DNA from 3 places in the Synechococcus sp. 65AY6A5 genome. Region 2 is predicted to be linked to each of the others. Evidence: predicted binding sites of a transcription regulator. Region 2 holds the regulator's gene; each other region holds the start of a gene.
What was found. Region 2 encodes NtcA, which controls nitrogen genes in cyanobacteria. Its sites were predicted from a motif close to GTANCNNNNGNTAC; they were not measured.
Positions count from the first base shown of each region.

Region 1 (2,268 bases), 140 kb from region 2:
CACAAACTGGTTCCAGGGCTGCGGCTCCACGGCATCCGTAGAAAAGATGACATCAAACAAACCGTCAGAGCGCACCTGGCCGATCCGCACATACTTGGTCAGGTGGTGATTGGTGTTCATGGTTACCAAGCCTTCAGGGGCATCGAAGGTCTGGCCGTAGGCTGCCTGCCGCACGGCGTCGATCTCCACCGTTCCCGCTTTTTCTGCCGCCTGCTTCCAGATGTAAACCATGATGTAGGCGGCTTCCATCGGGTCGTTGGTGACGCGGTTTTGGCCGTATTCTGCCTTGAAAGCTTCCACAAACTTCTTGTTGGCAGGCGTATCCACCGTCATAAAGTAGTTCCAGGCGGCAAAGTGCCCTTCCAAAAATTCGGGGCCAATGGCCTGCACCTCTTCTTCGGCAATGCTGACGGACATGGAAGGATAACGATCCGGCCCCAGCCCTGCCCCTTTCAGTTGTTTGAAAAAGGCCACGTTGCTGTCGCCATTCAAGCTGTTGTAGATCACACCGCCATTGGGAAGAGCGGCCCGGATCTTGCTGATGATGGGAGTAACTTCTGTGTTGCCCAAAGGCAGATAGTCTTCACCCACCACCTTGCCCCCCAGGGCTTCCAACTGGGCCTTGATGATGGTGTTGGCCGTGCGGGGGAACACGTAGTCGGATCCCACCAGGAAGAACTCTTTGCCCTTGTTCTTGAGCAGCCATTCCACCGAAGGCTCGATCTGCTGGTTGGGGGCAGCGCCGGTGTAGAAGATGTTTTTGGAGCACTCTTGTCCTTCGTACTGCACGGGATACCAGAGCAGGTGCTGCTTGGATTCAAACACCGGCAACACGGCTTTGCGACTGGCCGAAGTCCAGCATCCAAACACCGTTGCCACCTTGTCCACATCGATCAGTTTGGTGGCTTTCTCCGCAAAGGTTGGCCAATCGGAAGCCCCATCCTCGATAATCGGCTCGATCTGCTTGCCCAAAACCCCACCGGCGGCATTGATCTCTTTGATGGCCAGCTTTTCCGCATCCACCACGCTGGTTTCCGAAATGGCCATGGTGCCGCTAAGGGAGTGCAAAATGCCAACGCGGATGGTCTCTCCCTGGGCGTAGGCGGGCACGGATCGCTTCACCCAGATCTGCGGCCCTAGGGCAGCCCCGGCTCCGGCCAGAGCGCCCATTTTCAGCACTTGACGACGATTAAATGATAGAGCCATCGGTGATCTCCGAAACGAAGTGAGTGCAAAGGGTATTAAGAAGTCCAGTTGTTGCAGCAGCCCGGCCAACAGAGGGAAGCACTTAGCTCATCACCTCGCCCATGTGTTAAATTTGCCCAACTGCAGTCGGCTGAGGCTTTCACCGAATGCCTTCCCAACATCAACAGAGGAAAAGGCTAATCCTGCAGTCGAGAAAGCGTTGTGCATCCCTGTTGCCTTAACGTGTTCCATCAAACCCATTCAGCCCGGAGAGAATTGTATCGCGGGATACCTTTTCCCAGAATCCGAGCCCTTTCCCCACAGGCTGTAGGCAAAGGCAGGGATCCCTTGCTGCCGGCATAATAGGGGTTCTGGGGTCGAGAATTAGTTGAGAGTTAACAGCTTATGGTGCAGCAGGCCGGCTATGGATCTTGGCGATCCCCGATTACCGCTGACCTGGTGGTGACGGGATCCCTGCGCTTGGGACAGATGGTTTGGGATCAGGGGGATCTCTACTGGACGGAGGGTCGCCCGCAAGAAAAAGGGCGCAATGTGTTGATGCGGCGCTCTGCCGACGGGATCCTGGTGGAGCTGACACCGGCACCTTTCAATGTGCGGACACGAGTGCATGAGTATGGGGGTGGAGCTTATTGGGTGTCGGCAGGGGTAGTGTATTTTTGCAACTTCGCTGACCAACGGCTCTACCGCCTGCTGCCGGGTTCAGATCCCCAGCCCCTGACGGAAGCAGGCCCCTATCGCTATGCAGATGGGGTGGTGGATCGGGCGCGTGGACGCATCCTCTGTGTGCGGGAAGATCACAGCCGCCAGGGAGAGCCGGAAAACAGCCTTGTCTCGATTGACTTGGAAAGCGGATCCCAGCGCGTTTTGGCCTCTGGGCACAATTTCTATGCCAACCCTCGCCTCAGCCCCGATGGCCAGACCTTGGTATGGCTGACCTGGGATCACCCCCAAATGCCCTGGGACGGCACAGAGCTGTGGCGGTCTGAGGTGAACCCTGACGGCAGCTTGGGAGAACCTCAAAAGCTGGCCGGTGGCCCTGCCGAGTCGATCTTCCAGCCCCAG
Region 1 is NZ_AXUW01000001.1:427,524-429,791, reverse strand. It holds gene urtA (urea ABC transporter substrate-binding protein) at 1-1,206, opposite strand, end outside; gene SYN65AY6A5_RS01960 (S9 family peptidase) at 1,591-2,268, shown strand, end outside.
Region 1: the regulator NtcA is predicted to act here: its motif matches at 1,464-1,477, upstream of urtA (urea ABC transporter substrate-binding protein).

Region 2 (2,268 bases):
AAGATCTTTCCGCAACTGGTGCAGGCCTCTTCCCTCAAGCCGGAGGTGGTTGCCGGGATCGACCTGGTGGTGGTGCGGGAGCTCACCGGCGGCATCTACTTCGGCCAACCCAAAGGGATCTTCACAGATGCCAAGGGATCCCGGCGGGGTGTGAACACCATGGCCTACAGCGAGGCGGAGGTGGATCGCATTGCCCGTGTGGCTTTTGAACTGGCCCGCAAACGCCGGCGCAAGCTCTGCTCGGTGGATAAAGCCAATGTCCTGGAAGTGTCACAACTGTGGCGGGAGCGGGTTACCGCCATTGCGGCTGAGTACCCCGACGTGGAGCTGTCCCACCTGTACGTCGATAATGCTGCCATGCAGTTGGTGCGCTGGCCCAAGCAGTTTGACGTCATTCTCACGGAGAACCTCTTCGGGGATATCCTCTCCGACGAGGCGGCGATGCTGACCGGGTCCATCGGCATGTTGCCCTCTGCCTCTTTGGGATCCTCTGGCCCTGGGGTGTACGAACCCGTACACGGGTCAGCCCCAGATATTGCCGGACAAGACAAGGCCAACCCCATTGCCCAGGTGCTCTCCGGGGCAATGCTGCTGCGCTACTCCTTGGATCAGCCCCAGGCTGCCGACCGCATCGAACAGGCCGTCGAGGCGGTTTTGGCCCAGGGCTACCGCACTGCCGACATCTACTCTGAGGGGATGACCCTCGTCGGCTGTCGGGAAATGGGGGAAAAGATCTTGGCTGCTCTGGCCCAGCAGCAAGCCTCCCCCCAAGGATCGCTCTCAGCCCCTGGTGGTTGAGGGGAGGTTCCCTCGTCGCTGCCCTGCCCTGGTGGCACGGCTACTCCTCTCCCAGAGGGAGGGATTGTCCCGACTGGTAAATTCCTGGAAACGGCCCTAGGGGCAGCTTCTCCCCCTAGACAAAGCGATGGCCAAGCTGCATTGGGTCGTGGACGGTGATCTTTTTCTTGTGGATGGAAATGTAGTTCTTCTTGCGCAGCTCCCCCAACAGACGAGTGATGGTGACGCGAGTGGAGCCGATCGCTTCCGCAATGGCCTGGTGGGATAGCTTGAGATCGATGGTGACTCCATTGGGGCCGGGCACCCCGAAGTCGCGGCAGAGGATCAGTAGAAAGCTGACCAGACGGGATCCCATGTCGCGGTGGGCCAGCGTCTCGATCATCATCTCCGTCTGCAAGATGCGGGAAGACAGGCTCTTGAGGAGCAACATGGAGAGCTCAGCGTTCTCCCGCAAGGATTTTTCCACCTGTTCGATGGGCAGAGAGAGCAGCTCGACGCGGGTAAAGGCCACCGCGTGATAGAAGCGGTCGGAGCGCTGCCCCGTGATGAAGGAGAGCACCCCAAAGATGCTGTTTTCCCGCAGGAGAGCGACGGTAATTTCTTCCCCCATTTCGTAGACCCGCGAGAGCTTGACAGCTCCTTTCACCAAAAAGTAAACCCGCTCCGCCGGATCCCCAGGAAAGAAGATGGTCTTACCGCGCTCAAACGTTTCGATAACCGGAGGATGGTGAGGCCCTCCCAACTGTTTGAAGGCTGCAACCAGAGATTTTTCTGCAATGGCCACTGCCATATTCTTCAACCTTTTAAGGTCAGTTTATCCCTTAGAATCAACCCAACAAGATCAGCCAGGAGTGCCGGGGTTGAGCTGCCCGCTATTGACCCAAGCCACCCTTGACTCAAAAATGACCTCGGCGGCAAGATTATCCTAAGCTAAAAGACTCTGCTTGGATATCTTTGTAGCAGGAGCTACATCTTTGAAGTCTTGTCTCCTGTCCAAGATATGCCTCTAGCGCACTGTTTTGGGACGGTGCAGGCGGGAGGTGCGAGGAAAGTTATATGGGGATCGCGCAGGGTGGGGTTGCCGCCCCTTCTCAGCTAAGCCGTCAGCATTTCACGGTGCGGATGCCGGAGCCGGCCAATCACCTTTTGGAGGTGGAACTACAGATCCAAGAGGTGGATCCAGAAGTACCTCTGCAACTGCGGCTGCCGGTGTGGACGCCGGGATCCTACCTGGTGCGGGAATATGCCCGCCATGTGCAAGAGTTTCAGGCAGCAACGGAGCAAGGGATCCCTTTGGCCTGGCGGAAGGTAGATAAGCACACTTGGGAGATCGAGCCGCCCCGCTGTTCGGCTGTCGCGATCCGCTATCGGGTCTACGCCTACGAGCTGACGGTGCGCACCAACCATTTGGATCTCACCCACGCCTACTTCAACGGGGCGGCGCTCTTTCTCTACGTGCCCGGTCGCGAG
Region 2 is NZ_AXUW01000001.1:565,170-567,437, reverse strand. It holds gene leuB (3-isopropylmalate dehydrogenase) at 1-798, shown strand, start outside; gene ntcA (global nitrogen regulator NtcA) at 914-1,588, opposite strand; gene SYN65AY6A5_RS02560 (PDZ domain-containing protein) at 1,855-2,268, shown strand, end outside.

Region 3 (2,268 bases), 1.2 Mb from region 2:
CCTTTTGCCGGTTGGCCCGCAGGCCGTGATCCCGGTAGACCAGCAGCACCGCCTCGCACAGGGGAACTACATCGCGGGGATCCACCCAGACATCTAGGCCAATTGCCTCGGCGCAGCGGCGAGCAGAGAAAAAGCCGCCCACCAGGACGTTGAAGCCCAGGCGGCCATTTTTGAAGGCGGGCACAAAGGCCAGGTCGTTGATCTCGGCATGCACCGAGTTGTCGCGACAACCGCAGATGGCGATGTTGAACTTGCGCGGCAGGTTGCTGAAGGAAGGGTTGCCCTCGCCGTTGTTGGTGATCATGTCCTGCACTTTGCGGGTGAGGCCGCGCACGTCGATCAGCTCATCCGGGTCAATACCAGCCAGAGGGGATCCCGTGATGTTGCGCACGTTGTCCATGCCCGACTGGATGCTGGTCAGGCCTACCTCTTTCAGGTAGCCCAGGATCTGGGGCATTTCCTCGATGGGGATGCCCCGCAGTTGCAGGTTCTGCCGGGTGGTGATGTCGGCTACGCCCTGTTCTCCATAGGGGTGGATGATTGCGCCCAACATCCGCATTTGGCCGCTGGTTAGGATCCCATTGGGCAGGCGCAGCCGCAGCATGAACTGACCTGGGGTGCGCTTGCGAAAGAAGATCCCCAGCCACTTGAGGCGGTGATCCCGGTCGTCTTCAGGAATGTTCTCCCAACCCATCCGGGCAAACGCCTCCAGCTCGGCCTTGACCGCCAGCCCATCCTTTTCGCTTTTGAGGCGTTCAAATTGGTTCGCCATGATCGCTGCCGTGGGGTGAACACTAGCTACCCTAGCGATGACGAACCGTTAACTTTGGTATTGGCAGTTACACTTTGTAACAGGTTATGCAGTTTTGTCATTCTCGAATTGCGCTTTATGCATAAAGTCAGGCTTCCAGGAGCAGCAGACTCCTCTCTCCCCTTTGGGAAAGGGGCTGGGGGTGAGGAAAAGCTAGTTGAGAGGGTTGAAAGAGTTGAAAGGCTCCATCTGCCAGAGCAGACGGGGCGGGATCCCCAGCCCTTCCGTCAGGGGTGCGGGCCGTTGGGAAGTTTGGGGATCGCAGTCGTAGAGAGCGGTGGTGTAGCGGTAGCTGCGGGGGGGGCCACCGTTGAGGCGAATGCCGCTAATTTCAAAGGTGTAGTTGCGATTGGGCTGGATCGAACCCACGGAGTAGGTCAAAGTTTCCAGGCCAAAGGCGGGATCCCCCACGCGGAGATCTCCAACAGGCACCGGCTCGCCGCTGAGGGCATCGGTGATGCGGACTTGGGCTTGGCTGAGATCAGCCTTGCCGCCACGGCTGGGCACCGAGAAAGACCAGCGGTAGGCAGACAGGGGCTGGCCGGAAAACCCTTCTAGGCGGTAGAGGTAGCCGTCTTTCTCCGGGAAGGCGATGAACTCTGGATCTGGCACCGACTCGTCAAAACCGAAGATCCAGTTGGCGTTGGCCTGGGTCACCCGTCCAGCCCGTGGGTCAAAGACAATGCCGTAGGCCCCCTGGGCGTACTGAGGATACAGGTTCCAGCGGCGATGCCCCACATCCACAAAGTTTTCTCGACCTGGCTCGGCAAAATAGATGTCCACCTGCCGCGCCAACACCCGGCCTGGATCGGGGCCGTTCAGCTCTAGGATGGGCCCAACCGCCAGGTTGCTGAAGCGGGATCCCGCCTCCCCAGCAGGGGTAAAGCAGCGCCAAGAAGGGGGCGGCTGGTGGCTGAGGGCGCCATTGGCCACCTGCATCAGGGCCGCCTGCTGAGCGGCCTCCAAGAATTCGGGATTGAGCTTCACCGGCGGCAACTCGTGCAACAGCCGCAGAAAGTTGAGCCGATCCATCATCTTTTGGGCTGCTGCCGGGGTGAGGCGACCGGGATTGCAGGTGGCAGCCTGAGGCTGCTCGGCATAGATGGGGCCGGCAAAGCTGCGGGTCTGGCGATCCAACTGGCACAAGAAACCGGCGATGGGCAGCTCCCCTGCCGGAGGGGGCCCCACCGCAGTAAGGGATCCCTCCCCACCGCCGCAGGCTGCCAACAGAAAAAGGCAGAGCAGACTCAAAACCATCCCTGCCCAGACTTGCTGCAAACTGGGCAGCCGCTGCCAAGGCATGCAAGATCCTGTGGGCTTACCGACCAGCGGGGGTGGGAGTGGGCGTGAGGCTGGGGGGACTGACGGTGCTGCTGCTACCCTCGTCGCAGGCAGACAACAGTCCCAGGCACAGGAACAGGGCCAGAGCCCCCAAGAGCTGGCGGCTCACCTTGTTG
Region 3 is NZ_AXUW01000001.1:1,724,689-1,726,956, forward strand. It holds gene SYN65AY6A5_RS08230 (ferredoxin--nitrite reductase) at 1-772, opposite strand, end outside; gene SYN65AY6A5_RS08235 (CAP domain-containing protein) at 965-2,113, opposite strand; gene SYN65AY6A5_RS14035 (hypothetical protein) at 2,130-2,268, opposite strand, start outside.
Region 3: the regulator NtcA is predicted to act here: its motif matches at 830-843, upstream of SYN65AY6A5_RS08230 (ferredoxin--nitrite reductase).